DNA from 2 places in the Rhizobium sp. P43 genome. Region 2 is predicted to be linked to the other one. Evidence: predicted binding sites of a transcription regulator. Region 2 holds the regulator's gene; the other holds the start of a gene.
The links. Region 2 encodes HrcA, which represses chaperone genes, less so after heat shock. Its sites were predicted from a motif close to GTTAGCACTCNCNNNNNGNGAGTGCTAAC; they were not measured.
Positions count from the first base shown of each region.

Region 1: groES (co-chaperone GroES) is a predicted target of HrcA. The motif match lies at 11,695-11,723, and genes of this name have one in related genera.

Region 1 covers NZ_CM161539.1:267,633-282,074, reverse strand. The annotation lists gene AC1PUL_RS01305 (bifunctional 5-dehydro-2-deoxygluconokinase/5-dehydro-2-deoxyphosphogluconate aldolase) at 1-1,265, opposite strand, end outside; gene AC1PUL_RS01300 (MurR/RpiR family transcriptional regulator) at 1,384-2,202, opposite strand; gene iolG (inositol 2-dehydrogenase) at 2,411-3,406, shown strand; gene AC1PUL_RS01290 (Gfo/Idh/MocA family protein) at 4,075-5,133, opposite strand; gene AC1PUL_RS01285 (ThuA domain-containing protein) at 5,130-5,915, opposite strand; gene AC1PUL_RS01280 (substrate-binding domain-containing protein) at 6,243-7,271, shown strand; gene AC1PUL_RS01275 (PfkB family carbohydrate kinase) at 7,268-8,122, shown strand; gene AC1PUL_RS01270 (DUF982 domain-containing protein) at 8,195-8,500, shown strand; gene treY (malto-oligosyltrehalose synthase) at 8,583-11,240, opposite strand; gene AC1PUL_RS01260 (usg protein) at 11,329-11,601, opposite strand; gene groES (co-chaperone GroES) at 11,869-12,183, shown strand; gene groL (chaperonin GroEL) at 12,222-13,847, shown strand; gene AC1PUL_RS01245 (EAL domain-containing protein) at 13,912-14,442, opposite strand, start outside.
Region 2 covers NZ_CM161539.1:3,235,941-3,250,382, reverse strand. The annotation lists gene AC1PUL_RS16235 (sensor histidine kinase) at 1-604, opposite strand, end outside; gene ubiB (2-polyprenylphenol 6-hydroxylase) at 713-2,287, opposite strand; gene ubiE (bifunctional demethylmenaquinone methyltransferase/2-methoxy-6-polyprenyl-1,4-benzoquinol methylase UbiE) at 2,293-3,069, opposite strand; gene mutM (bifunctional DNA-formamidopyrimidine glycosylase/DNA-(apurinic or apyrimidinic site) lyase) at 3,207-4,097, shown strand; gene AC1PUL_RS16215 (enoyl-CoA hydratase) at 4,128-4,901, shown strand; gene rpsT (30S ribosomal protein S20) at 5,092-5,358, shown strand; gene dnaA (chromosomal replication initiator protein DnaA) at 6,171-7,721, shown strand; gene AC1PUL_RS16200 (class I SAM-dependent methyltransferase) at 7,797-8,534, opposite strand; gene hemW (radical SAM family heme chaperone HemW) at 8,548-9,729, opposite strand; gene rdgB (RdgB/HAM1 family non-canonical purine NTP pyrophosphatase) at 9,734-10,378, opposite strand; gene rph (ribonuclease PH) at 10,399-11,115, opposite strand; gene hrcA (heat-inducible transcriptional repressor HrcA) at 11,287-12,375, shown strand; gene grpE (nucleotide exchange factor GrpE) at 12,480-13,106, shown strand; gene ptsN (PTS IIA-like nitrogen regulatory protein PtsN) at 13,186-13,650, opposite strand; gene hpf (ribosome hibernation-promoting factor, HPF/YfiA family) at 13,718-14,293, opposite strand.

The DNA.
Region 1 (14,442 bases), 1.4 Mb from region 2:
GCCGCGCGATACAGTGCCTCGCGACCGAGACGGCTGTCGCAGAGCAGGCCGTAACCGGCATTGCCGCCGGACACCTTGAGCGCCGCATCGAGGCAGAGGTTCTTGAAGGCACCGATCTTCTCGTCGGCAACGCCGGCTTCCTTGGCCATGGCTTCGAGCTGCATGCGATGATCGAAGGCAAAGACCCGCATCGTCGACCAATCATTCTTGCGGTTGGTCGACCAGTGCACCTGCTCCAGGGCTTCGTCCTTGCGCAGCGCCTTGTTCTTGATGCCAGTGCGGAAGAAGTATTGCAGCTCTTCCCAGCTCGGATAGGCCGGCGTGCAGCCATGGCGGGAGACGGCAAAGGCGCCGCAGGCATTGGCATATTTCAGGCTGGTCGGCCAATCCTGACCGGTGAGCCAGCCTTTGAGCAGGCCCGACATGAAGCCATCGCCGGCGCCGAGCACGTTGAACACCTCGATCGGGAAACCCTGGCCGGTCTGGCCGGCATCGAGACTGTCGGGGATCGCACCGTCAAAAACGACAGCGCCCATCGGGCCACGCTTGCAAACCAGCGTTGCCGACGAGACCTTGCGAACCGCCTTCAGCGCCTCGATTGTGTCCGTCGAACCGCCGGCAATGTGGAATTCCTCCTCCGTACCGACGATCAGGTTGAAGAGATGCAGCGTCGACTGCAGCTTCGCCGTCACCTGAGTGGATTCGATGAAGCGGCTTTCGCCGTCGCCATGGCCGGCGAGACCCCAGAGGTTCGGGCGATAGTCGATATCGAGCGCCGTCAGGCCGCCCTTCTCGCGGGCGATCTTCAGAGCCTTGAGTACGGCGGCCTCCGTCCGCGGATGCGACAGATGCGTGCCCGTGGCGCAGACGCAGCGCGCCTGGGCGATGAAATCCGGATCGATATCCTCTTCCGACAGCGCCATGTCGGCGCAGTTTTCGCGGTAGAAGATCAGCGGGAACTGATGCTCGTCCCGGATGCCGAGCAGCACCAGCGCGGTGAGCCGCTCCTTGTCCGTCTTGACGCCGCGCACATCCACACCCTCGCGCACCAGCTGCTCGCGGATGAAGCGGCCCATATGCTCGTCGCCGACGCGGGTGATCAGCGCCGACTTCAAGCCGAGCCGCGCTGTGCCCGCCGCGATATTGGTCGGCGAGCCCCCGATATACTTGTTGAAGGAGGCCATGTCCTCCAGCCGACCGCCGACCTGGGCACCGTAAAGGTCCACGGACGAGCGACCGATCGTGATCAGATCGAGCGAAGCCAAGCGATGTCCTCCCTGTGATGCGGGATCTGACGCCCCGCCTCGCGACCGCTCCAGTTTTGGAACAGCCATTCATAAAATGGACTATAAATTCTATTTTGAAGAATTTCAATACGGACGTTCAGTCATCCCGACGTGCCGTACCGACGGCTACGGAGAGCGTGATCGCCAGACAGAGCGTGGCCGAGAGAGAGCGGAACGCGCCGAAATCGACTTCGGAAACGGAAAGCAGTGTCGCCCCCATCCGTCGGAGTGGACTGACCACCGTATCGGTGACGGCGACAACGGGAACGCCGCGCGCCCGGACCTGCTCGACCAGCTCAAGCGTTTCGGCAGAATAGGGAGAAAAGGTGACGGCAAGCAGGGCATCCCCCGGACGGATCGCGTGATGATTGTCGAGCCGGCCAACCACGCTGTGCAGCATGGCGGGCACGCCCATCTTCTCGAATGCATAGGCCATGTAGCTCGCCACAGGAAAAGACCGCCGCAGGCCCATGATGTGGATCATGCGCGCCGAGGCCAGTTGCTTGACGGCGACCTCAAGCGCCTGGGGATCAACGGTTTTGACGAGATTTTCCAGCGAAAGCCGCCCTGCCTCGACGAACTCCGCGAGAAGCGCCGAGGGCGAGCCTTCGGCCTTTTCCCGCAAGTGCTGGAGGCGCGTGGAATAGTCGGGCCAGCCTCCCACGAAGCTCTCGCGAAACAGCTTCTGCATCTCCGAAAAGCCGGAGAAACCCATGATCTGGCAGAAGCGCATGAAGGCGGACGGCTGCACGCCAGCACCCTCCGCCATCTCGGCAACCGTGGACACGGCGATCCGGTCCTTGTTGGCCGCGACATAATCGGCGCATTGCTTCAACCGCTTCGGCAGGCTGCCGGAGACCTCCAGCAGACGATCTTCGAAGGCCTTGATCGTCTGCGGTCCGCCATTCTCGCCCATGCAGTCTCCCCCTCCCGTCATCAAGCACCTCGTCACGCTTGACAGAAACCGTGTCACAATCTAGCAAAATAGAACATATATTCCAAAACGCGGCATTTGCCAGCGACAAATGGAACCTCGATCAGCTTGGCTCCGCCTCGGAGCCCCCAAACACATCACAATCGCCGCCCTTTGACGAGGGAACAAGGCGCATAGGGAGGAAATGAACATGGTCACGAGACTGGCACTTCTGGGCGCCGGCCGCATCGGCAAAGTGCATGCCAAGGCAATCGCCGAAGACAAGCGCGCGAAACTCGTCGCCGTTGCCGACGCCTTCGCGGACGCCGCAAACGCCATCGCGGCCCAGACCGGCTGCGCGGTGAAGACGATCGAGGAGATCGAGGCCGACAAGGACATCGACGCCGTCATCATCTGCACGCCCACCAACACCCATGCAGACCTGATCGAACGCTTCGCCAAGGCCGGCAAGGCGATCTTCTGCGAAAAGCCGATCGACCTGGACGTCGCACGCGCCAAGGCCTGCCTCGAGACCGTGCGCGCCGTCGGCGGCAAGGTCATGCTCGGCTTCAACCGCCGCTTTGACCCGCATTTCCAGGCCGTTCGCAAGGAAATCGACAAGGGCTCGATCGGCAAGGTCGAGATGGTGACGATCACCAGCCGCGACCCGGGCGCACCGCCGGCCGAATACATCAAGGTCTCCGGCGGCATCTTCCGCGACATGACCATCCATGACTTCGACATGGCCCGCTTCCTGCTCGGCGAAGAGATCGAAACGGTGCAGGCCTCGGCCTCCGTTCTGGTCGATCCCAAGATCGGCGAACTCGGCGACTACGACAGCGCCTCGCTGATCCTGACGACGAAGAGCGGCCGCCAGGCGATCATCTCCAACTCCCGCCGTGCGTCTTACGGCTACGACCAGCGCATCGAGGTGCATGGCTCGCTCGGTTCTGTCTCGGCCGAGAACCAGCGCCCGGTCTCGATCGAAGTCGCCAACAAGGACGGCTATACCCGCCCGCCGCTGCACGACTTCTTCATGACCCGCTATACGGCAGCCTATGCAGCCGAAATCTCCGCCTTCATCGACGCCCTCGACAACGGCACACCAATGTCGCCGTCGGCTGAAGACGGCCTGATCGCGCTCGCACTCGCCGATGCCGCAGTGAAGTCGGCGAAAGACAAGTCTGCCGTCACCGTAAGCTACTGACACGCAAGAGCTCCCGCGCTGTCCGATGAGGTCAGCGCAAAATGGAAACGCCGCCCGAACCTCCTCGGGCGGCGTTTTCGTTTGAGACTAAGTTCTGAAAACCAAGTTTTATGGCGCCTTTTCTTCAGACAGGCCAAATATCTTTTATTGCCTATCTGTTAAAGCTAATGTATTAATAGAGAAACGATTCGTTGTGCGTCCGCTGGCTCGGCACAAGTTTGCGTCCATCCACAAACAATCAATCCATGGCCCGCATTACTAATGATTTAGTTGCGAGCGCACTACTATGTTCGGCAATCATATAGGGATAAAATTGCATGTATAAACTCAGTGCCAAGTTCCTTCAAAATTCACAGATGAGTATCACGTTGAAAAATCCGGGTGGGGAGAGACACTACATACCGATCCATTTGTATGACCCAGAAAGGACCCGCCAAGGCAGTCAGCCAGCTATAGGCGTGCTCCTCCATGAATTAGAAGACCCTACCTACAGGCTAGAGGTTAGCAAAGAACTTAAAGTCGAAATCTGCGAACTTGATGCTGCGATAGCCGCAGTAAAAAGTATCCAACGATAACGGTAAGCCAACGTGGAACGGGGCCCAGTACCAAGCGGATTGGTACTGGGCCGCTCAGCAATCATTCTGCTGAACCTTTACAAATGTACGATATCAAACCGCCAGTTCGCGCCGCTCGACTTCCGTCAGCATGGCTAGATCCAGGATTTTCTGCAGGCTGGCTGCATGCCGGAAGCTCGGCTCCTGGCCATAGCCGGAGCGGATCGCGGTGATGAACTTCTGATAGTTCGTCTCGACCGGATCGACCTCGATCTCGCGCCACACGGCCTTTTCGACATCCTCCTGCAGGCAGGCCCGAAGACTTGAACCGTCGAGGCGGTGGATGACCTCAAGCGCACCCTTGTCGCCATGCACGCGAAGCCTGAGCTCGTTGAGATGACCTGTCGCCCAGCGGCTGGCATGGATGACACCCATCGCACCGTTAGTGAACTCGGCGGTCATGGTGAAGCTGTCATTGGCATCGAGATCATATTCGCCGATCTTGTTGCCCGGCGCCTTCTCGAAGGTCTTCAAACGCGCGAAGACATGGTCGATGTCGGTCGCCGCACCATAGCCTGCGAAATCGAGAATATGGATGCCGACATCGCCGAGCACGCCATTCGACCCGTGCTTGGTCGACAACCGCCAGAGCCACTGACTCTCCGTCGACCAGTCGCCCCAGGCCTTGGAGACCAGCCAGCTCTGCAGGTAGGAGGCCTCGATATGGCGAACCTTGCCGATCTCGCCACCGATGACCATCTGCCGGGCCTTCTGCACCTGCGCGACGTTGCGATAGGTGAGGTTGACCATGTTCACGAGGCCGGACATTTCCGCCGCCGTCGCCATCTCGTCGGCCTTGGCATAGTTCTCGGCCAAGGGCTTTTCACACATGACATGCTTGCCGGCGGCAATCAGCTTCAAGGTGGTTGGATGGTGCACGCGATCGGGCGTCACGTTGGTGACGGCATCGAACTCACCCCAGGCGATCGCCTCGTCGAGCGAAGTAAACGTGTTGGGAATGTTGTGGCGGGCGGCGAAGGCGCGCACCGTCGCCATGTCGAGATCGACGGCTGCAACCAGTTCGACACCGGCAATCGTGGAGAAGTTCATGGCATGGGTATTGGCCATGCCCCCGGTCCCGAGGATCAGGAGACGAATGGGAGAAACACTCATTTGTAGCCTTCCTCGCCGGCCTGATGCAGACGCGGGCCGCGTTCGGTGATCGGCTCCAGGGCCTGTTCGACCGGCACATTCGGGGCATCATGCACGGCGGCATAACGCGGCATGGGATTATAAGCCCATTTCACGCCGTTGCGGATGACCTGCTGCACCGTCGCATCGTGATAGGTCGGATAGGTCTCATGACCCGGGCGGAAGTAGAAGATATTGCCAGCACCGCGACGCCAGGTAAGGCCGGAACGGAAGATCTCGCCACCGGCGAACCAGGAGATGAACACCGTCTCGAGCGGCTCCGGAACCGAGAAGAACTCGCCATACATCTCTTCGTTTTCCAGCACGAAGTTTTCCGGAATGCCAGCCGCAATCGGGTGGCCCGGATTGACCGTCCAGATCCGCTCGCGCTCGCCCGCCTCGCGCCACTTCAGCGCGCAGGGTGTTCCCATCAGTCGCTTGAACGGCTTGGAGAAATGGCCGGAATGCAGGACCAAAAGCCCCATGCCTTCCCAGACTCGGTGTGCGACCCGCTCGACGATCTCGTCGGAGACCTCGCCATGCGCCTTGTGCCCCCACCAGACCAGAACGTCGGTTTCCGCCAGGCGATCGACGGGCAGCCCATGCTCCGGCTCCTGCAGCGTCGCCGTTGTCGCCTCGATATCCGGATCCGTGTTCAGCGCGGCAGCGATCGTCGCATGCATGCCATCGGGATAGATCCCCCGGACGATGGCGTTTTCGCGCTCGTGAATGTTTTCACCCCAGACAACCGTTCTGATCGTCATCTGTATTCTCCCTAGGTTTTGCCAGTGCAACCGGCCATGGACCTTGTCTTGCCAGGTCGCATCGCTCCATCGGACGTAAAGAAAAAGGAGAACAAGACCATGGCAGGATCAAGGTTTTTTGAAAACGGTTTGGAGGCAACAATACAATCGTTAAATCACCTGTCAAACGGTTCCAACGAGACCGAAGCGAACAGTTCCAGGCCATAAGTACACCGCACCATTTTGAACCGTTTTTAACACTGGCGGATCTGCAATTGCCATGCCGCCCCCAAGCATGGGATAAGCGGCATCACGACCGGAAGTTCCGGCAGGAGTGCGGTTAAAGGAATGAAGCTCAAGGAATTCGCCAGAGAGATCGGATTGTCGCCGACGACGGTGAGCCGCGCCCTGAGCGGCTATCCGGAGGTCAATGAGGCGACCCGTGCCCGGGTGATGGAAGAGGCCGCCCGCCTCGGCTATCGGCCGAATATCAATGCCGTGCGCCTCGCAACCGGCCGGGCCGGCGCCATCGGCGTGGTCATGACCAAGTCGGGCGATTACCAGTTCTCCGAATTCATGAGCGGCATGGCCGATCGTCTGAGCAGCGAAGACATCGACATTCTGATTACACCAATGGCGGAGCACGATGCAGGAGACGAGTTACAGCTCTACCGGCGGCTAGCCGAAAGCCGCCGGGTCGATGCCGTCGTTATCCACTCACCTCGCCCGAACGATCCGCGCATAGCACTTTTGCATGAGCTCAAACTCCCCTTCATCGTGCATGGCCGCTCCGCAACAGATGTCCCGCATGCCTGGCTAGATATCGACAACGAAGGCGCGATCCGCCGCAGCACCGAGCATCTGCTCGATCTTGGCCATCGCCGGATTGCACTTCTCAACGGCCGCGAAGGCCTCACCTTCACGCTGGACCGATTGACAGGCTACAAGGCCGCGCTGGCCGAACGTGGCATTGACTATGATCCGAGCCTCGTCACCCATGCCAATTTCACGGACGAGATTGGTTTTCGCTTCGCCCGTTTGGCGCTGGAGATGCGGCAGCGCCCCACGGCCTTCGTCGCCGGGTCGATGATGACGGCGCTTGGCGTCTATCGCGCGGCGCGGTCGATGAATTTGGCGATCGGCAAAGATATCTCCGTCATCGCCCATGACGACGTCTTTCCCTACCTGACTGCCGACAACATGGCCCCGTCCCTATCGACGACCAGGTCCTCTATCCGCGCAGCCGGCAGCCGGATCGCAGATCTTGTTCTGGAACTGCTTTCAGGCCGCGAGGCGACCGATATCAAGGAGCTATGGCCAGTGGAACTGATCTTGCGCGAGACCAGCCGCCCCGCGCCCAAGGATCCAACCGAGTGAGCGGCGATCAGAAAAAGCGGGTGGTCGTCATCGGCCACATCAACCATGACCGCATCTGGCGTCTGACGGAGCCTTTGCGCTCCGGTGGCCGCATCGCCTGGTCGTCACGCGAGACCCGCCTCGGCGGCGGCGGCTATTTCACCGCGCGCCGGCTGCTCGATCTCGGGCATGACGTGGCGCTGCTATCGAACCTGATGAGCGATGCGCATGGCAAGGATGCGCATGCCGCACTCAAGGACGCCGGTTTTGACACGACGCTGATCGCACGGCGCGACGGCGAGACAGACTTTGCCGATATCCTCCTCGACCCGACCGGCGAGCGGACCATCCTGTCCAGCGAGCGTCGCCTTTCCCGCACCTTTGTGCTCGACCACGAAGTCGCGGCGGATGCATTCTACGTCAACGCGCCGAAGCTGCCGGACACCATCCTCGCCTCGCTGAACCGGGCGCCGCTTGTCGTCTCGCAGGTTCCGCTGCGCGAGGGCGAGGTCCGTCCCGCCGACATCATGGTCGGTTCGAAAGCCGATTTGCCCGGGATGCCCATGACCGAGGTTTGGGCCATGGCCCGGGCGCTCGCAACGGATAGGCTTTCCCATCTGGTGATGACGGACGGCCCCTCTGCAATCTCGGTTTATGACGGCTGCGAAGAAACCATGCTGACCCTGGCGAGAACAATCGTCGTGCGCGACACGATCGGCGCCGGCGACACCTTCAGCGGCAGCCTGCTGCACGCCCTGCTGGACGGGAAGAACGTGGTGGAAGCGAGCCAACTTGCCGGCGATGAAACAACGGTCTGGCTTGAGCGCCGCGAAGCGCAGTCGCGTTCCGCAACAGAAAAATCAATATCATAACAGCTTTATTTAATTGCGGGGCGGGAACCCGCGCCCTCTTCTCCGAGTTGGTCGGGCCAAACGGAGGAAGGCATGACTGAAGCCGATTTCACCTGGAACATCCCCGTCGAGCTCGAATTGCCCTGCGGGCTGACGCGACGTTTCGTAAATGCATATGATGCGCTCGATTTTCTCGATGCTGAGTGGCCGACCAGACGGGGCCCTGCCTATGAACGCGCCTTACGGCTTTGCCGCAACGCTTTGCGTGGGCCCCGTGCCACTGAGCTGGCGCGCAGCGCATTCATCGCGGCGGCAGACGAAGCCGGTATGCGCCAATGTTCAAACCCGCAAAAGCAGCTGGTTAGCTTCCTGCCGCGAGCCAGATCCGCTGTGGCCTGAAATTCTGGAACAAACGAATAGGGGTGGCCGGTGGGAGTCATCGCAGTCTCTCCGCCGGCATAGCTCTTGAAGCGAGGCACGCTTAACCAGCTTCGGAGGTCAGCAAGGCGATCGTCTGCCCGTCCATCAGCTCTCGCAGCAGAAGATCATTGCCGACGGCAAGCTGGCGGTCAGACAAAATCTCCGTCCAGCCTTGCCCCGCAAGAGCTTCCGGTATTTCAAGCAGGGCATCCCCCCAGAACTGCTCCGACGTCAGCCCCTCGCCCGCCTGAAGCATGGCGATCGGCAGACGGCAGGCGACAGTGATTGCAGCGATGCCCTCATGTTCTCGCGCAAACGCCAAGACGTGCGACTGGCGGGGGCCCGTGATCGTCAACGGCAGATATTGCCCTTTGAGGAACAGCTGAGGATGCCGGTTGCGAAGCGCCAGACCTCGACCGATGACCGCCTGTTTCAGCCACCCCTCTGCGAGCGCACGCTCGTCGCCGAAAGAGATCGGCGCTTGCGGATCGAAAGCAGCCAAGGTTTCGAAAGGCGGCGGACGACGATTATCGGGATCGACGAAACTGAAATCCAGCCTTTCGCTCCCCTGGTAGATGTCGGGAACGCCGGGCGCGGTCAGTTTGACAATGGTCTGGGTAAGGCCATTGATCAGACCCGCCCAGATCAGCGGCTGGATCTCGTGCACCAGCTCGGTGACGAATTGAGGCCTATCGAACAGCAGCGTGCGGACATAATCCTTCACCGCGCTCTCGTAGTCTTCGTTCACCGCGTTCCAGTCCGTCCGGAGCTTTGCCTCGCGCAGGGACTTCTCCACGAAGGCTAGGACACGCTCGGCAAAGTCGGCAATGCCTTCCCGATCATCGGCCATGAACTCGACCGGCCAGTGGCCGATCAATGCCTGAAAGATCATCCATTCGACTTGAGGCTCAGGTACGGGCTTGTCATCGACCTCGACGACGGCATCCCCATGCGTCTTGCGCCACCCCTCGATCAGGGCAGCAAAGCGGGGCGCATCCTCGGCAAGCGCGAAGAGACGCGCGCGGGCATCCTCGCCGCGCTTGGTGTCATGCGTCGAGGAGGCGGAAAGCCCAAATGGTTGCGTCGCCGCACACCGCTGCATCTCGGCATGGAAATGATTGACGCCGCCCTCCTCCGGTTCCAACTCGCCACCGACCTCGTTCAAGGCGAGGAACTCAACATGGCGGAAGAACAACGTATCCTCGAGCGATTTCGCCATCAGCGGCCCGGTCAACTGCTGGAAACGCCGACGGAAGAGATCGCTTCCGACGCCACCATCTTCGAAGCGCCCTTCGCCCTTCAGGAGATCGGCGATGGACCAGGCCGCATCAGCCGCCGTTTCGTCCAGCCGCGCTTTTGCTTCGCTCAGCACCTGATCCACGAGCTGCCGATCTTCGGCGCTCATGTATCCGTGCGCGGCATAGGTCCGATAACGCGGGAAGGCGAGAAGAAGCTCTTCGAGGGCCCGGTTCATCGTGTCCTCGTCGAGCCGCAGCAAATCGGCGCCCTGCCCGACCAGGGCCTTTACCTCGCCGGCGAAGTTGACCCGGATCATCCGCAGCTTCGCCTCCCGCATCTTCTCCGCAACGGACGCCTGAGGCCCCGCGATCCCCGCATAAGCCTGCCGAATGGCGAGGAAGCCGGTCCAATCGAGCAGAACCGGCACCTGGGCCGCGATGAATTCATAGCCGGTCGAACCTTGCACGGGCCAGCTCTTCGGTAGCTCTTCTCCCGGCGCCAGGATCTTCTCGACATAGATCGGAATGTCCGGCCCGACAGCGTCGCGCAGCTGCTGCAAGTAACGGCCGGGGTCTGCAAGACCATCGACATGGTCGATACGCAACCCGTCAACCTGGCCGGCGCGAACCAACTCCAGAACGGTGCGATGGGCAGCTTCGAACACATCCGATGCCTCGACGCGCAATCCGACCAGCCCCGCAATTTCGAAGAAGCGCCGATAGCTGAGGCCTTTGGCGGCTTCCGTCCAATCCATCAGGCGAAAAGGCTGGAGGTCGTGCAGAAAGAGCAGAAACTCTCGTTCTCGCGCCTTCGCCTGGAGTTCCCTGAGCAACCCTTCGCAATCCTGGTCGCGGCACAGCGAAACAACAGCGTGATGGAATTCGGCCTCCTCACCGGCTTTCGCCCGGCGCCCAAGATCCGAGAGCTGCGCGGCCATGGGATGCTCACACTTGGCCAGAGCAGCCGGATAGGTCGATGGGTTCAGCGGATAGAGACTGTCGAAATAGGCGAATGCGAGCACCCCTTGCACGGGATCGATCACCAGCGAAACCTCTTCGTCCATAACCGCTTGCTCGAGCGGCTTGCCGAGAAACGGAAGCGTCAGCCGCTGGCTCCAGTCGATGTCGAAATAATGCCCGTAGCGGCTTGCCTCGCCCCGTTCGATGACGCTGCGCCACCAAGGGTTCTCAAGACTGGCGGCCATGTGGTTCGGCACGATGTCGAGGATCAGGCCGAGACCTTCGGACCTCAACGCGGCAGCCAGCCGTTCGAACCCTTCCCGACCGCCAAGCACGGGATCGATCACGTTGGCATCGGTGACGTCATAGCCATGCGTCGACCCCTCCGTCGCGGCAAACACGGGCGACGCGTAGAGATGGGTGATGCCGAGGCGCTTGAGATAGGGCACGAGCCCGATGGCGCGGTCGAAATCCATGCCGCCGCGAAACTGCAAACGGTAGGTCGAAACGGGAAAGGGCATGCTGGCATCCTTGGGAGGTGGGGTGTCCGACCCGGACCAACGCCCACCAGCCTGCCTTGTTCCCGTCGTCCCGGGCGATCCAGGATCCTCAGTGGAGGTTGAATTCTCCGTCCACCTTGCGCCATTCGTTCGGCCCGATCAGCCGCTTGTGGCTGAAGCGCACCGAATGCAAATCGCCGTCGAGATTGGTCCGCCAGAAATTCAGGAACTTGGTCATCTGTGGGAAATCGGGGGCAAGATCGTAGTCCTGCCAGAGGAAGGTCTGAAGCACGGAGCGGAAGTCGGGCATGCGGTAGAGAATATGCGCGGTGGTAAGGCCATAACCCTCCATCTGGAGGGTGAAGTCTGCAGAAGATTTCATGCGGTTTCCCTCTTGGTCACTGACGATAAAAAGTTTGACAAAAATTCCATATCTGACAAGAAGGCGTCACAAATTGTGATTGAAAATCAGATTGTTAGCAGCACAATGGCGCGAGTGCTGATTTTTTCTCGAACCCCTCTTGAAAGACAAAATCGGACAAACCAAATCTTCGCCCGCCGGATGCCGTTGGAGGGTCCGGCAACCCGTCCGGACCGCATCCGGTCCGGCCTTTGGGGACGTTCCATTTTGTTTGTCCAGGAGGAAAACATGAAGTTCCGTCCGCTGCACGACCGTATCGTCGTCCGCCGCGTTTCGTCCGAGGAAAAGACCAAGGGCGGCATCATCATTCCCGACACCGCCAAGGAAAAGCCGCAGGAAGGCGAAGTCATCGCCGTCGGTCCTGGCGCCCGCAATGAACAGGGCCAGATCGTCGCTCTCGACGTCAAGGTCGGCGACCGCGTGCTCTTCGGCAAGTGGTCTGGCACCGAGATCAAGATCGACGGCGAAGAGCTGCTGATTATGAAGGAAGCCGACGTCATGGGCATCATCGAAGCCCAGGCCGCCGAGAAGAAAGCCGCCTGAGAAACACCGGTCATCATTTGCTTTTTGAGGAGTGAACCATGGCTGCAAAAGAAGTGAAATTTAACACCGACGCCCGCGAAAAGATGCTGCGCGGTGTCGACATCCTCGCCAATGCCGTGAAAGTGACGCTGGGTCCGAAGGGCCGCAACGTCGTGATCGACAAGTCCTTCGGCGCGCCGCGCATCACCAAGGATGGCGTCTCGGTTGCCAAGGAAATCGAACTCGAAGACAAGTTCGAGAACATGGGCGCGCAGATGCTGCGTGAAGTCGCGTCCAAGACAAACGACCTCGCCGGTGACGGCACGACCACCGCGACCGTGCTCGCCCAGGCCATCGTCAAGGAAGGCGCCAAGGCTGTCGCCTCCGGCATGAACCCCATGGACCTGAAGCGCGGCATCGATCTTGCCGTCGATGCCGTCGTCAAGGAACTCAAGAACAACGCCCGCAAGATCTCCAACAACTCGGAAATCGCCCAGGTCGGCACCATCTCCGCCAATGGCGACACCGAGATCGGCCGCCACCTCGCCGAAGCGATGGAGAAGGTCGGCAATGACGGCGTGATCACGGTCGAGGAGGCCAAGACGGCCGACACCGAACTCGAAGTCGTTGAAGGCATGCAGTTCGACCGCGGCTATCTCTCGCCCTACTTCGTCACCAATCAGGAAAAGATGCGCGTCGAACTCGACGACCCCTATATCCTGATCCACGAAAAGAAGCTGTCGAACCTTCAGGCCCTTCTGCCGGTCCTAGAAGCCGTTGTCCAGTCCGGCAAGCCGCTCCTGATCATCGCGGAAGACGTCGAAGGCGAAGCACTCGCCACCCTCGTCGTCAACAAGCTGCGTGGCGGCCTGAAGGTGGCAGCTGTCAAGGCTCCGGGCTTCGGCGATCGCCGCAAGGCCATGCTTGAGGACATCGCAATCCTCACCGGCGGTACCGTCATCTCGGAAGACCTGGGCATCAAGCTTGAGAACGTCACCCTCAACATGCTGGGCCGTTCGAAGAAGGTGTCGATCGAGAAGGAAAACACCACTGTTATCAACGGCGCGGGCTCGAAGGCCGAGATCGACGGTCGCGTGGCCCAGATCAAGGCGCAGATCGAGGAGACCTCCTCCGACTACGACCGCGAGAAACTGCAGGAGCGTCTGGCCAAGCTCGCCGGTGGCGTTGCCGTCATCCGCGTCGGCGGCTCGACCGAAGTCGAAGTCAAGGAGAAGAAGGATCGCGTCGACGACGCCCTGCATGCGACCCGTGCAGCCGTCGAGGAAGGCATCCTGCCCGGTGGCGGCGTGGCACTGCTGCGTTCCGTCAAGGCGCTCGAAAACCTGAAGACCGCCAATGAAGACCAGCGCGTCGGCATCGACATCATCCGTCGCGCCATCGAGGCCCCGGTCCGCCAGATCGCCGAGAATGCCGGCGCAGAAGGCTCGATCATCGTCGGCAAGCTGCGCGAGAAGTCGGAATTCGCCTATGGCTGGAACGCCCAGACCGGCGAATATGGCGACCTCTTCGCCCAGGGCGTCATCGACCCGGCCAAGGTGGTCCGCACCGCGCTGCAGGATGCAGCCTCCGTTGCTGGCCTCCTGATCACCACGGAAGCGATGATCGCCGAGAAGCCGAAGAAGGAAGCAGCCCCGGCGATGCCGGCCGGCGGCATGGACTTCTGAGGGCCGTTCAGAGAAAAAAGCCAGGGGCCGCCTGTCGAAGGTGGCCCCTTCCTATGTGAAGCGATCAGGCCGCCAGCAATGGCGAGATCTCACTGAGACCTTCAAAGGTGGGGCGGGCGATGTAATAGCCCTGGATGAGATCGACCCCGAAATCTGTCAGAACCGAAAATTCTCCAGCCGTCTCGATGCCCTCGCAAACGGCGGTGACCCCGAGGTCCCGCAACATATCCAGCGTGCGCCGCACGACAACCTGTTTGATGGGATCGGTGTCGATGCCACGGATCAGATCCATGTCGAGCTTGACGATATCGGGCTGGAACCGCGTGAGCAGGTTGAGCCCCGAATAGCCGGCGCCGAAATCGTCGATTGCGGTTTTAAAGCCTATCTCTCGATAGCTTCGAAGGATGTTGAGCAGATGCTCCGTGTCGAGCTTTTCGACTTCAGTGAACTCGAAGATGATCCGGTCGAGCGGAAAATCGGTGCGCCTCGCCGTCTCCAGCGTCTGACGAATACAGGCCCTCGGCTCGTAGACAGCGTTGGGCATGAAGTTGATCGACAGATGCGGCATGCCATGACGGGGAAAGAGATTGGCCGC
Region 2 (14,442 bases):
CACTCATGACGGCGATGATGGCAATGCCACCACCTACCGTGATCCACTGGAGCTGCTGTGACGCGCTGATCTGCGCCTCGGTGCCTCGCTCAACATTCGCGTCTGAGAGTTCCTTGAACTGATCGAGCGTGGCACGAATGTCGTCCATCAAAGCGCGACCAATATCGCTTTGAATCAACGCGATGGCCTGATCCTGCTCGCCGCTGCCCACGAGATTGATCGCCTGACCCATTTCGGAAAGCTTGCTGCGGATGAGGTCCTGCAATCGGCCCATCTGCGCTGCCTTGGCGGGGCGCTCGGCTACTCCAGCCGCGAGCCTATCCACTTCTTCACGGATTTCGCCGACGGCGGCTTCATAGGGTTCAAGGAACAACTCGTTGCGCGTGATGACGAAGCCGCGCTGACCCGTTTCGGCGTCCGTCAGCTTCTGCATCAGATCGGCTGCCATGCGCCGGATGGTGCGCTCTTCCAGGATGTAATCGAAAGTCGCACGTGTCCGCTCGACGAGCCCGAAGGTCGCGACGATGATGCCGACGAGGATCGCGGTGCCGACCAGGAGGAAGAGCAGCGTGGACCGGACGAAGCCGGTTTGGGTGGCAGACATATCACTCCAGACGGAACAAAAAGCGCGTGTTGTCGTTCAAACGCGGCGTCTGCTGGTTTGTTCCATCAAAAGATCCGGAGAATTAGATTTCTCGCTGACCTGGTGTGACTAAGAAATCTGGAAGGCGATGACCACGGCTGCCGCAGCAATCACCCAGAGCGCCACCCGGCCAAGCCGCGTGTGCCGGGCTTCAGCCCGCCCGATCCGCTCGGCGGTGTCGGCATCGAAGCGCAGGCCTTCCTCGCTCATGCGCATGATCTCGCCATGCAGCTTCTCGGTCTTGGCGGCGATCTCCGGCAGGGCTTCGGCGAGCCGGAGTGCCGCTCGGGCGCCATCCTTGAGATCGGCTGCAATCCGCTTCGGTCCAAGATTGTCGCGGATCCAATTCGAAACGACCGGCTCGGCGGCTTTCCACATGTTGAAGCGTGGATTGAGAATGCGCGAAACACCCTCGACGACCACCATCGTCTTCTGCAGCATCACCAGTTCCGGGCGCGTCTGCATGTCGAAGATCTCGGTGACTTCGAACAGCAGCGTCAGCAGCTTGCCCATGGAAATGGTCTCGGCCGGCTGCCCGTGGATCGGCTCGCCGATCGCGCGGATCGCCTGGGCGAAGCTCGCGACATTGTGGTGCGACGGCACGTAGCCGGCTTCGAAATGCACTTCGGCCACCCGCATGTAGTCGCGCGTGATGAAGCCGTATAGGATCTCTGCCAGGAAGCGGCGTTCTTTCTTGCCGAGCCGTCCGGCAATGCCCATGTCGACCGCTACGATCATGCCTGAGGCATCGACGAAGAGATTGCCCGGATGCATGTCGGCATGGAAGAAGCCGTCGCGCAGCGTATGGCGCAGGAAGGACTGGATCAGCGTGTCGGCCAGCGCATTGAGATCGTGGCCGGCAGCCTTGAGACCCTCGACGTCGGACATCTTGATGCCGTCGATCCATTCCATGGTGACGACGTCGCGGCCCGTACGCTCCCAGTCGACCTGCGGCACGCGAAAGCCGGGATCATCCTTGGTATTCTCCGCGATCTCCGACAGGGCGGCTGCTTCGAGCCTGAGGTCCATCTCGACCTTGGTGGTTTGCTCCAGCGTCTTGGTCACTTCGACCGGACGCAGGCGCCGCGTATGCGGCAGGAAGCGTTCCTGCAGGTGCGACACGAGATACATGGCCTCGAGATCGGCGGCAAAGCGCTTGCGCACGCCGGGACGGATCACCTTGACGGCAACCTTGCGGCGGCCCTCGGCCGTCTCGACCTCCGCCGGATGGACCTGCGCGATCGAGGCAGCGGCGATCGGTTCGCCGAAATGGGCGTAGAGCTCTTCCACTGAGCGGCCGAGTGACTCACGGATCGTCGTCTTGGAGGCCTCCGTCGGGAAGAAGTCCATCCGGTCCTGCAGACCGGCGAGATCCTCGGCGAAATCCGCGCCGACCACATCGGGCCGAGTCGCCAGGAACTGCCCGATCTTGACATAAGACGGTCCGAGACGGGCGACAGCACGGGCCAGCCGATCCGAGCGCTCGGCAGATTTGGCCCGGCTGCGCGCCAGCGGTGCAATCGCAGCCTTGGCGATCCCGACCAGCGGCGGCAGTCCTTCGGACGGAAGGGCCGCAACAACGCCTTCGCGCACCAGCACCCAGCCGACCCGCGCCAGGCGGAAATATGCCCCGAGCGTGCTCATCCCGGTCAGATCTTCCAGCCGGAATGCAGCGTCGCGATGCCGCCGGTGTAATTGGTGTAGCGGACGTTGGAGAAACCGGCACGCTCGATCATTCGCGCGAAATCCGGCTGGTTGGGGAACTTGCGGATCGATTCCACCAGATACTGATAGGGCTCCGCGTCACCGGTGATCATCTTGCCGAAGCGAGGGATCGCATTGAACGACCAGGCATCATAGACCTTGTCGAGCAGCGGCAGTTCGACTTCGGAAAACTCCAGCACGAGCAGACGTCCGCCACGCTTCAGAACGCGGAAGGCTTCCGACAGCGCCACATCGATATGCGGCACGTTGCGGATGCCGAAGGCGATCGTATAGGCGTCGAACGTGCTGTCGTCGAAGGGCAGGCTTTCGGCATTCGCCTCGACGAAGGTGAGGTTGGGCGAAAGGCCCTTCTTCTCCGCCCGCTCGGCACCGACGCCGAGCATCGAGCCGTTGATGTCGAGCACGGTGGCATGGGCCATCCGACTGGAGGCCTCGACGATGCGAAACGCGATATCGCCGGTGCCGCCGGCAACATCGAGCACCTTGTAGTTGGGATCCTTGCGCGGATTGAGCGACGCCACCATCGCATCCTTCCAGACGCGGTGCAGACCGGCCGACATCACGTCGTTCATGATGTCGTAGCGCTTGGCGACCTTATGGAAGACGTCGTTGACGAGGCCCTGCTTTTCCTGCTCGTCGACCTGGCGGAAGCCGTAGGAGGTTTCCATGCCGCCATCGGCGGAAATGCGGCTTGCAGTCATCGGTTCACTCCACATATCGGAACGGTCGGCAGACCATAGCGAAAAGGCCTGTCCCGCGCTATCTGCGGAGAGGAAGCCTTGGCTTCGCTGGTCTATAGACCTTTAAAGAAGCTGTTCAAACAGAAAGATGGGCTGAAATGCCGGAATTGCCAGAGGTTGAGACAGTCAGACGCGGGCTGGCACCCGCCATGGAAGGGGCGAGATTGCAGCGCCTGGAGCTGCGCCGCCCGGACTTGCGCTTTCCCCTGCCGCGCGATTTTGCCGCAAGGGTCGAAGGCCGCCGCATTGTCGCTCTGTCCCGTCGGGCAAAATACCTGCTTGTCGATCTCGAGGACGACCTCACGGTGATTGCCCATCTCGGCATGTCCGGCTCCTTCCGCATCGAGGCGGGGGAGGGGACCAACTTGCCAGGCGTCTTTCATCACGAGCGCAGCAAGGATGAAAAGCACGACCACGTCGTCTTTCATCTCGAGCGTTCGGAAGGCCCGGTTCGTGTGGTTTATAATGACCCGCGCCGTTTCGGCTTCATGGATCTGATGGCGCGCTCGGAGCTCGACACTTATCCGGCGTTCCGGGATCTCGGGCCGGAACCCGTCGGCAATATCCTCTCGGCCGACTATCTCGCGAGCCGTTTTGCCGGCCGCAGCCAGCCGCTGAAGGGCGCGCTGCTGGACCAGAAGGTCATCGCCGGTCTCGGCAACATCTATGTCTGCGAGGCGCTCTGGCGCTCCCATCTCTCGCCCACCCGCAAGGTCTCGACCTTGGTCACGCCGAAGGGCAAGCCGAAGGCGGAGCTTGCGCTTCTCACCCAGTCGATCCGCGAGGTGATCGCAGATGCGATCGAGGCCGGCGGCTCGTCGCTGCGCGACCATATCCAGGCCGACGGCACGCTGGGCTACTTCCAGCATTCCTTCCGCACCTACGACCGCGAGGGCAAGCCCTGCCTCACGGATGGTTGCGGGGGAACCGTCGAAAGGATAGTTCAATCCGGCCGCTCGACATTCTATTGTCGTCACTGCCAGAAATAAGGCCCGTGGGGCCGCGCTAGGGAGGAAACCATGACCTATGAAACCCTGCTGATCGAACGGCGTGACCGCGTCGCGCTTGTGACGCTCAACCGGCCGCAGGCGCTGAACGCGCTGAACTCCGCTGTCATGCGCGAACTCCGCCAGCTCCTGGCCGAGCTGCAGGCCGATGCCGCCGTCGGCGCCGTCGTACTCACGGGCTCCGAAAAGGCCTTTGCCGCCGGGGCTGATATCAAGGAAATGCAGTCGCTCGATTTCGTCGATGCCTATACCGGCGACTTTATCAGCGGCTGGGACGAAATCGCCGGCTTCCGCAAGCCCTTCATTGCCGCCGTCTCCGGTTTCGCACTTGGCGGAGGCTGCGAGCTTGCGATGATGTGCGACTTCATCATCGCCTCGAAGACCGCGAAGTTCGGCCAGCCGGAGATCACGCTCGGCGTCATCCCCGGCATGGGTGGCTCCCAGCGGCTGACACGCGCCGTCGGCAAGGCCAAGGCCATGGATCTTTGCCTGACTGGCCGCATGATGGATGCGACTGAGGCCGAGAGCGCAGGTCTCGTGGCGCGGGTCGTCGAGCCGGAGCGCCTGATCGACGAGGCCCTCGAAGCCGCCGCCAAGATCGCCTCCTTCTCGCTGCCTTCAGTGTTGATGGCGAAGGAAGCCGTCAACCGCGCCTTCGAACAGACTTTGAGCGAAGGCTTGCGGTTCGAGCGGCGGCTGTTTCACTCGCTCTTTGCGACCGAGGACCAGAAGGAAGGCATGGCCGCTTTTGTGGAAAAGCGGAAGCCCGCCTTCAAGAACAGATAAGCGCGACGAGGGACGCGTTATCTGCAGAATCCGCGTTGACGCATCCCTGCTTTCCCGCTATATGCCCGCCCACGGTTGGGAAAGCCATTGGGCTTTTCCATGAAACAGCTCCCCAAGTGCTGAATGGTGCGGTTGCTCTGACCCGACGCGGCGATGGTGGGCTTTGGTTTGAATTCGAAGAGAGGCATCCATGGCCAACACAACTTCGGCGAAGAAGGCGACCCGCAAGATCGCTCGCCGCACTGCAGTCAACAAGGCTCGCCGTTCGCGGGTCCGTGGTTTCATCCGCAAGGTCGAAGAAGCAATCGCTTCTGGTGACGCAGCGGTCGCCAAGGACGCCCTCAAGGCTGCTCAGCCGGAGATCCAGCGCGCCGCCACCAAGGGCGTTGTTCACGCCAACACGGCATCGCGCAAGATCTCGCGTCTGGCCGCTCGTGTGAAGGCCCTGGCCGTCTAAATTTAGACACCTTTATGACATTTTTCGAAGAGCCTGGCGTTTCGCCGGGCTTTTTGGCGTTGTGCCCGTAAGATACCTCGATGCGATGTTTTAGAGCCTCCTGATGGCTTGTTAGGTGTCAGTCTGGTGACATAAAAAACACAATAAATACAAATACTTCAGCGAGGTATCCCGACTGAAACCCCCTTTACCCTAGGGGAAGTTGCCCCCCTCGCGAGTCAAGAGAAATTTTATTTTTTCGCGTCTTTCCCGTCCCTCTTTGTGCCTGTTTGGGAATCTCCTTGATTCAAAAGCGTTTCTTTTTCGCCCGAATATGACGCGAAAATGAACTACGAAGAGTCAATGGCTCATCGGCACGCCAGGCCAAAAATCGGTGTTGATCTTGGCTTTTGATCCTGCCTTAATGTTTCTCAGCAAGGGGCCAGCCAATGGCCAGAAACGACGGTCCGAAGGGCAGAAATGCAGTCGAGACTGATCGCTCTTGCCAAAGCGGGGTGTTTCAACTCCGTTTTCTCATAAAGTGATCGACATTGCATCGGAAGCTTGGCTGTTTCCGCGTGGTGGCGGTTTTGCATCTTGAGAGTGGCCGCAGGTCACGATCAGAGCATGAGTGCGCGGCATGACGAGGATGCTGCATGTGGGGCACTGCCGTCGGCGTGAGGGACGACGGAAAGTTGAGCCGGCTTTTTGGCTGGAGGCGGCACACTGTGTTCGGGGACCGTCGATCCCGCGAGGGATCGACTAGAGATGAAGCGGCTGTCGGACGGCACGAGAAACGCCCGGCACCTGGAATGAATTTGGAAGGCGGCAACATGCATATGAACTCTATGACGGCCGGTGCGTTGGCGAACGGGGACAATGCACATTCGGCGCTCGGCGCCGCATGCTCCGAAGGAGCAGGAGAGAACGCCGAAATGACTCACACTGATCTCTTCGACCGTTTCAGCAAGCGGCTGAAGGCGCAGGTTGGGGCGGACGTATACCAGAGCTGGTTCGCCCGCCTGAAGCTCCACTCCGCATCCAAGAGTGTTGTTCGACTGACTGTTCCCACAACGTTTTTGAAGTCCTGGATCAACAACCGCTATCTGGATTTGATCACGTCGATCTTCCAGGCTGAGGACCCTTCTGTCCTCAAGGTCGAAATCATGGTGCGCACCGCAAGCCGCAGCACCCGTGGCCCAGCCGCAGAAGACCGTTCGGTCGGCGTCGAGCAGGCGCAGCCGGCATCGATCCGCAAGACCGGTCCGCAGACCGTCGGCCAGATCGCCTCTTCGCAGACCCATGCGCCGTCGAGCACCCGCGCTACACCCGCAGGTCCGCTTTTCGGCTCCCCGCTCGACAGCCGCTACACCTTTGATGGTTTCGTCGAAGGCGCGTCCAACCGCGTGGCGCTGGCCGCCGCCAAGACCATTGCAGAGGCTGGCGCTGGCGCCGTACGCTTCAACCCGCTGTTCATCCACTCCTCGGTCGGTCTCGGCAAGACGCATCTGTTGCAGGCGATCGCCAATGCCGCGATCCAGAGCCCGCGCGCACCGCGCGTCGTCTATCTGACCGCCGAATACTTCATGTGGCGCTTCGCAACCGCGATCCGCGACAACGACGCCCTGACGCTGAAGGACTCGCTGCGCAACATCGACCTCCTGATCATCGACGACATGCAGTTCCTGCAGGGTAAGATGATCCAGCATGAGTTCTGCCATCTCCTGAACATGCTGCTCGATAGCGCCAAGCAGGTTGTCGTTGCTGCAGACCGTGCGCCCTGGGAACTGGAATCGCTCGATCCGCGCGTTCGCTCGCGTCTGCAGGGTGGCGTTGCCATCGAAATGGAGGCGCCTGATTACGAGATGCGCCTCGACATGATGAAGTCGCGCCTGGAGGCCGCCCGCAAGGACGATCCGTCGATCGACATTCCGGCCGAAATCCTCGAGCATGTCGCCCGCAATATCACGAGCAGTGGCCGTGACCTGGAAGGCGCCTTCAACCAGTTGCTCTTCCGTCGCTCCTTCGAGCCGAACCTGTCGATCGAGCGTGTCGACGAACTGTTGGCCCATCTCGTTGGCGCTGGCGATCAGAAGCGCGTGCGCATCGAAGACATCCAGCGTGTCGTCGCCCGTCACTACAACGTGTCGCGTCAGGAGCTCGTCTCCAACCGCCGCACCCGCGTCATCGTCAAGCCGCGCCAGATCGCCATGTATCTGTCGAAGACGCTCACCCCGCGTTCCTTCCCGGAAATCGGCCGTCGCTTCGGCGGTCGCGACCACACGACGGTCCTTCATGCGGTCCGCAAGATCGAGGAACTGATCGCCGCCGACCAGAAGCTGTCGCAGGAAATCGAACTGCTGCGCCGCCTGATCAACGAGTAAGCGGCCCGCCGCAAAGATAGAGGCCACCGCGATCCCAAAGGGCTCGCGGTGGCCTTTTCGTATCCGACAGTCGGTTCAGGACCGCGCGATCACGATGATTTCGGGACTGGTGTCCGAATAGGGTGTGCGATCCCACCAGCCGAGCAGCTCGACCTCGTGGAAGCCCGCTGCCGCAAGCAGGCTCTGGATTGTTTCGACCTTTGCAAACCTCAGCCGGCTCTCGCTGATCAGCGTCTCGCCCGTGGCTTCGATCGAGAAGACTGCGTCAAAGGTCACGTGCTCGACCTCAACAGTCTTGATCTGATAGAAAACCTCAACAGACCCGACTGCGTCGATGGCCCGTCGTTCGCGCGTCTTTGCTTGCGTCCAGCCTTCCCAGGCCTTGGTCAGCGGATTGCGGCTTTCGAGGATCACTCTGCCGCCTGGCTTCATATGCCGATGAATGTTGCGCAAGGCGGCAAGCGTCTCGGCATCGTCGACAAACACCTGGAAGACATGGCCCGTCATGATGGCGAGATCGAAACGATCAGGGAGTGAAAACTCTGCGGCAGGAGCCTGGACCCACTCGACCCGACCTTGTCCGTCCTTCATCCGAGCCATCTGCAGCATGCCGTCTGCCGGATCGACACCGGTCACCTGGTGTCCGCGTTTCGCCAGACGCATCGTCACCGACCCCGTGCCGCAGCCGATATCGAGCACGCGGCAGGGCGCCTTGGCGAAATTCTCGTAGAAATCGCCGTCTTCGCCATGATGGTTGAACGCATCGTAGAGACGGGCCATGTCGAAGCGGGAAAAGGCGGCATCGACTGGCATCGTTTCCAACTCCTCAGCAGGCGAGATCTGCGACGACAGCGTCGAGGATCAGCATGCCCGGCGGCGTGCAGCGCAGCCGCGAATTGCCGAGCCGCTCGATAAAGCCCTGTTCGAGCAGGAACTGCTCCTTGTCCGGATCGGGATCGCGGCCGGACAACTGCTGCCAGCGGGCGAGATCGACGCCTTCGCGTAGGCGAAGCCCCATCAGCAGAAGTTCATCCGCCTGGGCCTCGTGATCAAGCTCTTCGCGTTCGATGATGCCATGACCATTCTGCTCGACGGCGGAAAGCCAGGTCTCCGGATGACGTTCGGCGACGGTTGCGATCTTGCTCCGTCCTTGCGTCAGCCGTCCATGGGCGCCGGGACCAATACCGGCATAGTCGCCATAGCGCCAATAGGTCAGGTTATGCCGGCTCTCGGCGCCTGGGCGTGCGTGGTTGGAAACCTCGTAGGCCGGAAGCCCTTCGCGGGCGGTGATCTCCTGCGTCGCCTCGTAAAGCGTTGCGGCGTGATCATCGTCGGGCACGATCAGCTTGCCGGCCTTGTGCAGGCCGTAGAAGGCGGTGCCTTCCTCGATCGTCAGCTGGTAGAGCGACAGATGATCAACCGCATAGGAGATCGCCTCCTTCAATTCGCGCTCCCAGGCCTCGACCGTCTGGTTCGGGCGGGCGTAGATCAGGTCGAAGGACATGCGCGGGAAGATCTCGCGCGCCAGCTTGATGGCTTTCAGCGCGTCTGCCACGTCATGCAGGCGGCCGAGAAAGCGCAGGTCCGGATCGTTCAGCGCTTGCACCCCGAGCGAAACACGGTTGACCCCGGCGGCCCGGTAGCCATGGAATCGCGTCGCCTCGACGCTCGAAGGATTGGCCTCCATGGTGATCTCTATGCCGTCGGGCATGTGCCAGTTGGCAGCGATCCCGTCCAGGATTGCGCCAACGGTGGAGGGGTCCATCAGCGACGGTGTGCCGCCACCCATGAACACGCTGGTGACCGTCTTCGGGCCGGATAGCGCACGCACGGCCTTGAGTTCGGCGAGGAAGGCCGAAACGAAGCGCGCCTGGTCCACCGGCTGGTGACGCACATGGCTGTTGAAGTCGCAGTAAGGGCATTTGGCCGCGCAGAAGGGCCAGTGCACATAGACGCCGAAGCCGGGTTCACCGGTATCGGGCAGCAGCGTGAAGGACCGGTCGGTCAACGCGTCAGGCCTCCAGGCAGGTTTCGACGAAGAGCTTGAAGGCCCGGGCACGATGCGACAGGGCCTCCGGATCGCCCGGCTTCCAGCCATGCTTCTCGTCTGCGGTCATCTCGCCGAATGTACGCACATGTCCTTCCGGCTGAAACACCGGATCATAGCCGAAACCGGCTGTCCCACGCGGCGGCCAGGCAATCACGCCTTCGACTTCGCCCCGGAAGAATTCGGTGTGACCATCCGGCCAGGCGAGGCAGAGCACGCTGACAAAGCGGCAGGTCCGCTGTGAAGCCGACGCGGCCCCGCGCTCCTGCAAGGCCTTCTCGACCTTCTCCATCGCCATCTTGAAATCGCGGCTGCCATCCTCGCGCTCGGCCCAGTTCGCCGTGTAGACGCCGGGCGCGCCGTCGAGAGCATCGATCACCAGGCCGCTGTCGTCGGAAAGGGCCGGCATGCCCGAAGCCTTGGCCGAGGCGAGTGCCTTGATCGCGGCATTTTCTTCGAAAGTTGTCCCGGTTTCATCGGGCTCGACGAAGTTCAGTTCCTTTGCCGACTTGGCCGAGAAGCCGAGCGGGCCGATGAGATCGGCGATCTCGGCGATCTTGCCGGCATTGTGGCTGGCAACAACGATGGTGCGAGTGTCGAGTTTACGCATGGATCTCTCTTTGCGGCCCGTCAGCCGATCGCCTGCTTCTGCAGGGCAACCAGTTCATCGATGCCGTTCCTGGCAAGGCCGAGCAGCGTCAGGAATTCGTCCTGGCTGAAGGGCTTGCCTTCGGCCGTGCCCTGGATCTCGACGATCCCGCCGGAGCCTGTCATGACAAAATTCGCATCCGTCTCGGCCGCCGAATCTTCGAGATAGTCGAGGTCGATGACCGGCTGGCTGGCGAAGATCCCGCAGGAGACGGCGGCGATATGGTCCTTCAGGACCTTCTCGACCTTCACCATGTTGCGCGCTTCCATCCACTTCAGACAGTCATGCAGTGCGATCCAGGCGCCGGTGATCGAGGCCGTGCGCGTGCCGCCATCCGCCTGGATGACGTCGCAGTCGATCGAGATCTGCCGCTCGCCGAGCGCTTCGAGATCGACGATTGCACGGAGAGAGCGTCCGATTAGCCGCTGGATTTCCTGCGTGCGACCGCTCTGCTTGCCAGACGATGCCTCGCGCTTCATGCGATCACCGGTGGCGCGCGGCAGCATGCCATATTCCGCCGTCACCCAGCCCTTGCCGGAATTGCGCAGCCACGGCGGCGTCTTGTCTTCGAGGCTTGCCGTGCACAGCACATGCGTATCGCCGAACTTCACCAGGCAGGAGCCTTCCGCATGCTTGGAAAAGTTGCGCTCGAACGAAACCTTGCGCATTTGATCGGTTTTTCTGCCGGATGGCCGCATTGCAATCTCCTGGGTTGTCTGTTGCCTTCTAAGGACGCAGCCTGTCTTTTGCAAAGAAAAACCATCCCGCAGCGCCGCGAGATCAAGCTGGATCGAATTACCCCTTGGTCATCCAAAAAGCAGTGATTATATTTGTAGCATGAAACCTCTGAGATCTTGTCCGCTCTGATAATGGCATCACCCAAGACGACCGTCGCAGACGTTTCCGCCTCGCTGGACGATCGCTCCAGAGAGATTTTCCGCCGTATCGTCGAAACCTATCTCGACAATGGCGATCCCTTGGGCTCGCGCAATCTCTCGCGTCTCCTGCCGATGTCGCTTTCGCCGGCTTCGGTTCGCAATGTGATGAGCGATCTTGAAGCGCTCGGGCTGATTTATGCGCCGCATGTTAGCGCCGGGCGCCTACCCACCCAGGCAGGCCTGCGCTTCTTTGTCGATGCTTTTATGCAGGTTGGCGATCTCTCCGACGGCGAGCGTGACGAGATTGAACGGCAGATCCGGCCGACCAGCGCCGATCAACCGATGGAAGCACTACTGACCGAGGCAAGCCGGATGCTCTCAGGCCTCTCGCGTGGCGCCGGTCTGGTGATCTCGGCCAAGAACGATCCCGTGCTGAAACATGTGGAGTTCATTCGTCTGGAGCCCACCAAGGCACTCGCGGTTCTCGTTGGAGAAAACAACCAGATCGAAAACCGCATCATTGATCTGCCCGCCGGCGTGACAGCCTCGCAACTGACGGAGGCGGCGAATTTCCTCAACGCAAATCTCTCCGGCCAGACACTTCGGGAACTTCGCGGCCAGATCGAAAACCTCAAAAGCCAGGTTGCGACCGAGCTCTATAGCCTGTCGCAGGATCTCGTGGAACGTGGGCTCGCCGTCTGGTCGGGAGAAGTGGCTGACAAGCAGCCAGCCCGTCTGATTGTGCGCGGCCGCGCCAATTTGCTCGAAGGGCTGGCGGGGTCAGAGGATATCGATCGCCTGCGTCTGCTGTTCGACGATCTGGAGCGCAAGGAAAGCCTCATCGAAATCCTGGATCTCGCAGAAAGCGGTCCAGGCGTTCGGATCTTTATCGGATCGGAAAACAAGCTCTTCTCGCTCTCTGGATCGTCCCTGATCGTGGCGCCCTATCGCGACGGCGAAGACCGGATCGTAGGTGCTGTCGGCGTCATCGGTCCAACGCGCCTCAACTACTCGCGCATCGTTCCTATGGTCGATTACACTGCACAACTGATGGCCAAGCTCTCGCGCGGCCAGCGGTGAGGCAATTTCCCTTCAAACCCTTGATTTTTTCTCGTCAAACCCTGATATCGGGCACGCATTCGAAACCTTTAGCTTCGAAAACGAGACATCATCCGGAGAACGTCATGACCGAAGAAGCCAACAAGAACGGACCTGACGCGGCAGCCACAGAGGCAGAAGCAACCGCGGCCGCCGAAGGTCAGGTTGCAAACGAAAACGAGACCGCAGCCGCGCAGGATATTGATCCTGTCGAGGCCCTGAAGGCCGAAAATGCCGACCTGCGCGATCGCTTCCTGCGATTGGCCGCCGAGATGGACAATCTGCGCCGCCGCACCGACCGCGAAATCAAGGATGCCAAGTCCTATGCAGTCACCGGCTTCGCGCGCGACATGCTGTCGGTCTCCGACAATCTCCGCCGCGCCATCGAAACCCTGCCGGAAGAAGCCCGCGCCGCGGCCGACGCGACCATCACCGCGCTGATCGAAGGTGTCGAAATGACCGAGCGCGGCATGCTGTCGACGCTGGAGCGCCACGGCGTGCGCAAGATAGATGCCGAAGGCCAGAAGTTTGATCCGAACTTCCATCAGGCGATGTTCGAGGTTCCGAACCCGAACGTGCCGAACAACACCGTCGTGCAGGTGGTCCAGGCCGGTTACGCCATCGGCGAGCGCGTGTTGCGCCCGGCCATGGTCGGTGTGGCCAAGGGTGGCCCGAAGACGGAGGCCGTGGCCGAGGATGCGGCCAAGGCCTGACGGGCCGGGGCTGTCATGTTCAAATGAAAAAAGCGCCTTTCGGGGCGCTTTTTTTAGCTCGTGTCAGGATAAGGTCCACTCAAGCAGCGTTAGACGCCTGTTCCTCGTTGAGGAAGGTGTAGATCGCCGACGCAGACTCCGTTGCCCTAAGCTTGGCCACGAGATCCTGATCGCGCAGCACGCGAGCAATCCGCGACAGCGCCTTCAGATGATCGGCGCCGGCACCTTCCGGCGCCAGCAGCAGAAACACGAGATCGACCGGCTGGTCATCGAGGGCCTCGAAATCCACGGGGGTTTCGAGCCGCGCGAAGATGCCGGTGATTTTGCTGATCTTGTTCAGCTTGCCATGTGGAATGGCGATGCCGTTGCCCACACCCGTCGAGCCGAGACGCTCGCGTTGCAGGATCACGTCAAAGATCTCCCGCTCCGGGATGTCTGTGAGCTTGGAGGCTTTGGCCGCAAGTTCCTGAAGCAGCTGCTTCTTGGAATTGACCCGGAGGGCCGGTACGACAGCATCCTGCTGCAGCAAATCTGCCAATGCCATATCAATGTCCTTCATGCTTCAGGCCGAAGCTTGGGCGGCCGCCTGTCGGGGCCGCCCAAGTCAACCGTCAGCCTTTGATGTTGGCGGAATCGATCCACCCGATATTACCGTCATTGCGACGATAAACGATATTCAATTGTTCTTTCCCCGGGCTTCTGAACAGAAGAACCGGTTCGTCGGTCATGTCGAGAGCCATAACGGCTGAAGCCACCGACATGGTCCGCAGCTTCTTGCTGCTTTCCGCCACGATGGTCGGCGCGTAGTCTTCCGGCACTTCGTCATGCTCTTCGGCGACCGAATCCATGACCGTATAAGCGATCTCAACCGGCGGGTTGACCGGCTCTCCGGCATGATGATCCTTCAGCTTGCGCTTGTAGCGCCGCAGACGCTTCTCCACGCGCTCGAAAGCCGTATCGAAGGCCACTTGCGGATCATTGGCCTCGCCTGCCGCATGCAGGTTTGCGCCGGTATCGAGATGCACCAGGCAATCAGCCGAGAAGCGCGACTGCGACTTCGTAACGACCACTTGCCCGGAATACCCTCCGTCGAAGTACTTGGTAACCGCATCCTGGATTCGATCTTCGATCCGCTGCCGGAACGTTTCACCGATTTCCATCTGCTTGCCGGATACACGCACACTCATGGAGTTTCCCTTCTTATGATTGGTTGCGTATCCATTTTACGCCAAGCGACGTCCGCGTCCAAGCTTTTCGAGCGGTTCGGTCAGTCTCTACCTTCGTTTGTCGGGCGTCTTCGAGGGTCTCTCCCTCGGTCAACAGTGTGCGCTGTCGA